2 linked regions of the Streptacidiphilus albus JL83 genome follow. The protein of the gene in region 1 interacts with the protein of each later gene in a pairwise test. Links are inferred from orthologs where the notes say so. Each region holds a gene or a part of one and is shown on either strand. Other genes may lie near its edges.

The links.
Region 2: the proteins of bioB (region 1) and BS75_RS30650 interact in binary tests that used the Escherichia coli proteins (3 or more experiments, as listed by UniProt). The link is inferred for Streptacidiphilus albus JL83 from one-to-one orthologs.

The regions. Positions count from the first base shown.
Region 1 is NZ_JQML01000001.1:1,229,272-1,232,429, reverse strand. The notes cover bases 29-2,876. They hold bioB (biotin synthase BioB), read right to left. Parts: upstream 2,060-2,876; coding sequence 998-2,059; downstream 29-997. Other genes in these bases: BS75_RS05345 (hypothetical protein), read left to right, coding at 2,261-2,876; BS75_RS05355 (adenosylmethionine--8-amino-7-oxononanoate transaminase), read right to left, coding at 29-917. Outside these bases: more of BS75_RS05355, read right to left, coding at 1-28; more of BS75_RS05345, read left to right, coding at 2,877-3,049; BS75_RS49145 (hypothetical protein), read left to right, coding at 3,097-3,158. UniProt on the Escherichia coli protein: Catalyzes the conversion of dethiobiotin (DTB) to biotin by the insertion of a sulfur atom into dethiobiotin via a radical-based mechanism.
Region 2 is NZ_JQML01000001.1:6,968,453-6,971,580, forward strand. Bases 88-2,905 are described here. They hold BS75_RS30650 (class II glutamine amidotransferase), read right to left. Parts: upstream 2,029-2,905; coding sequence 1,147-2,028; downstream 88-1,146. Other genes in these bases: BS75_RS47050 (acyl-CoA thioester hydrolase/BAAT C-terminal domain-containing protein), read left to right, coding at 88-513; BS75_RS30645 (GNAT family N-acetyltransferase), read right to left, coding at 592-1,122; BS75_RS30655 (bifunctional 5,10-methylenetetrahydrofolate dehydrogenase/5,10-methenyltetrahydrofolate cyclohydrolase), read left to right, coding at 2,318-2,905. Also shown: more of BS75_RS47050, read left to right, coding at 1-87; more of BS75_RS30655, read left to right, coding at 2,906-3,128.

The sequences.
Region 1 (3,158 bases):
GAGGCGTTGGCGACCGCACAGGCCAGCGGGTTGCCCATGAACGTCGGACCGTGCGCCAGCAGCGGCACCTCGCCCCGGCCGATGCCCCGGGCCACCTCCTCGGTGCACAGGGCCGCCGCCAGCGTCAGGTACCCGCCGGTCAGCGCCTTGCCGACGCACATCACATCGGGGGAGACCCCGGCGTGGTCCGCCGCGAAGAGCTCGCCGGTGCGGCCGAAGCCGGTGGCGATCTCGTCGAAGACCAGCAGCACCCCGTGGTTGTCGCACAGCTCCCGCAGCACCCGCAGCAGCTCGGGGGAGTGGAAGCGCATCCCGCCCGCGCCCTGGACCACCGGCTCGACCACCACGGCCGCCGTCTCGTGGGCGTGACGGCCGATCACCTCGTCCAGATGGGCCAGGTACTCCGGCGACGGCGGACCGTCCGGCGGGGCGTCGGCGAAGACCTGCCGGGGCAGCACCCCGGTCCACAGCTGGTGCATCCCGCCCTCGGGATCGCACACCGACATCGGGTGGAAGGTGTCGCCGTGGTAGCCGCCGCGCCAGGTCAGCAGCCGCCGCTTCTCCGGACGGCCGAGCGAGAGCCAGTACTGGAGGCACATCTTGGCGGCGACCTCGACCGAGACCGAGCCCGAGTCGGCCAGGAAGACGTGCTGCAGCGGTTCCGGCGTGATCTCGACCAGCCGGGCCGCCAGCCGCACGGCCGGCTCGTGGGTCAGCCCGCCGAACATCACATGGCTCATCCGGCCGAGCTGCTCCCGCACCGCCTCGTCCAGCACCGGGTGCCGGTAGCCGTGGATCGCCGACCACCAGGACGACATCCCGTCGACCAGCTCCTCGCGGCCCTCCACCGGACGGGCCAGCCGCAGCCGGACGCCGGAGGCCGACTCGACCGGGAAGGGCTCCACCGCGGCCGGCATCGCGCCGTACGGGTGCCAGACGTGCGCCCGGTCGAGCTCGAGCAGCCGCTCCGGGGACAGTGCGCGGGCCGTGGTGACGGTCACGCGTTCGGCGGCAGGTCGGTACCCGCGCCCCGGCGGCGGACCGAGACGGCGGCCTCGCGCTGGGCCGGCAGGGTCGCCTCGTCCGCGCCCTCCACCACGAAGCCCGCGTCCGCGATCATGTCCAGGTCGGCCTGTCCGGCCTGGCCCTCGCTGGTCAGGTAGTCGCCCAGGAAGATCGAGTTGACCAGGTGCAGGGCCAGCGGCTGGAGGCTGCGCAGATGCACCTCGCGCCCGCCCGCCAGCCGGACCTCGACGTCCGGGCAGACGAAGCGGACCATCGCCAGGATCCGCAGGCAGCGCTGCGGGGTGAGGTTCCACTCCTTCGCCAGCGGCGTGCCCTCGAACGGGATCAGGAAGTTCACCGGCACCGAGTCCGGGTCGAGCTCGCGCAGCGCGAAGACCACGTCGACCAGGTCCTCGTCGCTCTCGCCCATGCCGGCGATCAGCCCCGAGCAGGCCGACAGCCCGGCGCCCTGGGCCTGCTTCACCGTCTCGACCCGGTCGGCGAAGTCGTGGGTGGTGCAGATGTCGCCGTAGGTGCCCTCGGAGGTGTTCAGGTTGTGGTTGTAGGCGTGCACCCCCGCCTCGCGCAGCCGCTCGGCCTGGCCGTCGGAGAGCAGGCCCAGGCAGGCGCAGACCTCCACGCCCTCGTTCCCGGCCCGGATCGCGTCCACCGTCTCGGCGACCCGCTCCACGTCCCGGTCGGTCGGGCCGCGCCCGCTGGCCACCAGGCACACCCGCTTCGCGCCTCCGGCCACACCCGCCTTCGCGGCGGCGGCGGCCTCGTCCGGCTTCAGCCAGGTGTACTTGAGGATGCCGGCGGTCGAGCCCAGCCGCTGCGAGCAGTAGGAGCAGTCCTCCGGGCAGAGCCCGCTCTTCAGGTTCACCAGGTAGTTGAGCTTCACCCGGCGGCCGAACCACTGGCGGCGCACCTGCCCGGCGGCGGCGACCACCTCCAGCAGGTCGTCGTCGGAGGTCGCCAGCAGGGCGAGGGCCTCCGCACGCGTCGGGAGCTCACGGTTCAGGCCCTTGGCCAGCAGGGAGTCAAGCAGATCCATGGCAGTGATCCTCTCCTCCGGGCCTGCTCGGCCGCCATGGCGAAACCTGCCAGAAGATCGCCCGGATGGTTGCAGAGTTGCCGCAGAAGTCCGACAACACCCGGTTGCCGGAGGTCCGGGGCGACGGACGCGGACGCCTCTCATCCACTCTTCATCCACCCCTGTGGGTTCGGCCCATGATCGCGCCCTAGACTCTGCGGAATGAACCTCAGGGGGGAGCACCGCGCCGCGGCCGACCAGCCGTCCCGGGCCCGGTTGCCCCGGACCGCCTCGCTGCTGCTGGTCCTGGCCGTCGGTGCGACGGCCGCGACCTGGGCCGAGGTGCACTACGCCGGGGCCGGGCAGGTCGTCCAGTCGGTGACCACCAGCAGCACCTCGCAGGACGACGTCCCGCAGGCGGCCGACGGCAGCGCGGTCCCGGCCGGCAGCATCTCCTCGCTGCGGGTCGACGACGTGCTGCCGGCCGAGGTGTCCGAGGCGGCCACCGCCACCAGCCCCGGGGGCTACAGGGCCGAGCGCTACCAGGGCCACGCCGGCAACGACTGCACCGCGGCCTTCACCCTCTCGGCGCCGGTCACCGCGAGCGGCGACTGCAACGGCTTCCTGACCGCCGACTACGTCACTGAGGACCACAGCCTCTACAGCTCGGTCACGGTCTTCTTCTACCCGGACCGCGCCTCCGCCGCCCACGCGGCCGCCGCGCTGAACTCCGCCTCGGTCGCCCAGGCCGTGGTCTTCCAGCAGCCCGGGGGCGGACTGCCGCAGCTGGCCGCGCAGGGCTCGCCCTCGGCCACGCCCTCGGGTGCCGCCCCGGTCACGGCCCCGCTCCAGGGCCAGCAGTCGTTCCAGACGCAGGTGGAGGCCGTCGGCAGCGCGGTCGACGTGATCCAGAGCGGCTACGCGACCGGCGTCACCCCGGCCCCGAACGCGCTGTCCACCCCGACCTGGTACCTCGCCTACCTGGTGGGCTCCCGGCTCGTCTGGGAGTGACCGACGTCCCGTCGGGCGCCACCGGCGGGGACGTTAGGATCGGCCGCATGGAGCAAGCACCACCCCCGGCGGCGGCTGAGGCCGCGGCAGCACCGGCCGACTGCACCCT
Region 2 (3,128 bases), 5.7 Mb from region 1 along the record:
GCAGTGCGGCGGGCCCGCGCGCCGTCGTCGTCCGGGCGATGCGCCCTTCGGCAGCCCCCGGAACCTTGCCGAGGACTTCCCGACGCTGGTCCACGGTGCGGTGGCCTACTCGCCGTCGGCCCAGGTCAACCCGAGCTTCCCGGACGGAACCGGCAATGCCTGGAGCCTGGCCGGAAAGCCGGTCCCGCCGGGGGCCGTCCCGCTGCAGCGGGTGAGCGGACCGGTCCTGGCCGTCGCCGGCGCGTCTGGCAGTCCGCGACCTGGGCCCGGCAGATCGTCACCGAACTCGACGCGGACCACGACCCCTATCCCCACCAGGCGCTGGTCTACCCCGGGGCCGGGCACGAGGTCGGGACCGTCCCCTACCTCTCCGAGCAGACCACGGTGATGAACCCCACCAGCTTCGCCGAGGAGAACCTCTGCGGCAGCCGCGCGGGCGACGCCACTGCCCAGGCCGAGGGCTGGCCGCAGGTCCTGGCGCTGCTGGCCGGTCTCGGGACCGGACAGCGGTAGCGGAGTCGGCGGGGAGTGGAGTCGGCGGAGGGAGCGGAGTCGGCGGGAGGGGGCGAGCAGGGTACGGGCGAGCCGGGGTCAGGCGGTCGAGGGTGAGGGCGAGGGCGCGGGCGCGTCGGCGAAGGGCAGCGGGCGTTGGAAGACGACCATGGTGCGTCCGGGGCCGTTGTAGTCCTCGACCACCGTCGCCTCGAAGCCCAGGCTGCGGTGGAAGGTGACCGAGCCGGTGTTGGCAACGGAGGTGATCGCCTTCAACCGCACGGCGCCCTCGCGCTGCGCGGCCTCCGCGAACGCCGCATAGAGGCGGCGTCCCAGCCCGGAGCCCCGGGTGTCGTCGCGGATGGCGATCAGATGGACGTAGCCGGTGCCGGTCGGGGTGACGAAGCCGACGAGGTAGCCGGCGATGCCCTCGGCGTCCCTGGCGGCCAGACAGGTCGAGCCGAACTCCTGCACCAGCGCCAGTTGGTGGAGGGGGCGAAGGTCGCGGTCGCCCCAGTAGCGGGAATGGTCCGCGAGGACCTGGTGGACGTCGGCGACCTCGGCCCGGGTGATCTGCGCTGCCGTGCGCTCCGTGCGGGCGGTTCCGGTCTGGCTGTTCTCGGTGGACATGGCAGCCATCATGGCGGGCGGACCTCAGTGCGCCGACTGGGAGGCCGCAGCCTGCGGGTGGAGGTCGGCGAGTCGCAGCAGGTGGACCGGCGGCTGCGGCAGTGCCAGGGTCGACGCGAGCACCGGTCCCGGCGAGACATGGACGAGTTCGCCGGACGCCAGCAACCGCCAGCGGGGATCCTCGTCCATCCGCTCGCTGGCCACCACCACGCAGGAGCGGTCCGCCAGTTCGGCGGAGCTGGCACGCAGTCGGCGGCGGCGGTCGGCATGCTGCAGCGGCTCCCCGGGCCCGTCCCCGGGGGCGCGGCGATCGAGGACGTAGAGCTCGTGGGTGTCGGGGTAGCGGAGCGCCCACAGCCCGTCCGCATCGGCCAGAAGCAGATTGAGGCAGTACAGCGGCAGCTGCTCGGCCGCCCAGCCGACGGCGGCGGTGATCCCGGCACCGACGTCGCCGCCGTGTCGGTGCACCTCCTCGGTGAGGAGGGCGAAGAACCGCTCGGAGTCGGTCTGGCCGTGGACCGTGCGTGCGACGTCGACGCCCAGTTCCGTGAGCCGGGCGTCCAGCAGGTCGAGGCCTCCGACGACGCCGTTGTGCGCGAACAGCCGCCCGTCCTGCTCGAAGGGGTGGGTGTTCTCGACGGTCAGTCCGCCGGTCGAGGCGAAGCGGACGTGGGCCACGAACGTCGTCGACTCAAGCTCCCGCGCCTCCTGTGCGAACTCGGTGTCCTGCCAGGCCGCCAGCGGCTGACGGAACGTCAGCGGGCGTCCGTCCCGGTCGAACACCCCGATCCCGGTCCCGTCCGGATTCGCCCGACTCTGCGCCTCCAGGCTGTCCGGGGCACCCACCAGCCAGAAGGTTGCGCGAATCCGCTCGGGCGCGCTGCACAGACCGAAGAGGCGACACATGGTGGTGCACATCCCCCGGCAGCCTCCTGGCCAATCACCGGGAGAGCCGTCTCCTCCGCCGAACGGACGGATACCGGGTGGCGGGAGGACGTGGTTATGCTGGCACCGCGGTCGTGACTGGCGCTTGGGTGGATCACCACCGGGGAGCGATTGCCTTCGGTTCGAAGCCGCGCGCCTGGGCGACACCCCTCTCACCCCGGGACCGCCCATGACCGCACAGCCCGCCGCACAGCCCACCGGACAGCCCACCGCACGGCCCGCCGACGCATCGCTCGGCAGCGCCCGGCTCATGACCGGGACCGAGCTGGCCGCAGCCGTCGTCGAACGCTGCGCCGAAGCCGCACGCAACCTCCGCGAGACCAGTGGCGTCACCCCCTGCCTGGCCACCGTGCTGGTCGGGGACGACCCGGCCTCCGTCACCTATGTGGCGATGAAGCGCAATCGCTGCGCCCGGGCCGGCATCGAGTCCCGCCATGTCGCGCTCCCCGCCGACACCACCACGGAGGAACTGGTCGCGGCGGTGCGGGCCCTGTCCGCCGATCCCTCCGTCCACGGCATCCTGCTCCAGCACCCGGTACCGGAGCACATCGACGAGCGCGCGGCGTTCGAGGCCATCGACCCGGCCAAGGACGTCGACGGGGTGACCATGTGGTCGTTCGCGGCGATGGCCTTCGGCCTGCCCGGCTTCCACGCCTGCACGCCCGGAGGCATCGTCCGGCTGCTCGACGCCTACGGGATCGATCCCAGCGGTCGGCACGCGGTCGTGGTCGGCCGCAGTCCGATCCTCGGCAAGCCGCTGGGGATGCTGCTCCTGGCCCGGGATGCGACGGTCACCTACTGCCACTCCCGGACCGTCGGCCTGTCCGACATCATCGCCACCGCCGACATCCTGGTCGCGGCTGTGGGCCGGCCGGAGTTCATCAAGGGGGCCGACATCAAGCCCGGGGCGGTCGTCATCGACGCCGGATACAACCCTGGCAATGTGGGCGATGTCGACTTCGCGGGGGCGGCGGCCCGCGCCCGGCTGATCACGCCCGTGCCCGGCGGCGTCGGACCGATGACGATCGCCCTGCTGCTGGAGCAGACGGTGGCCGCCGCCG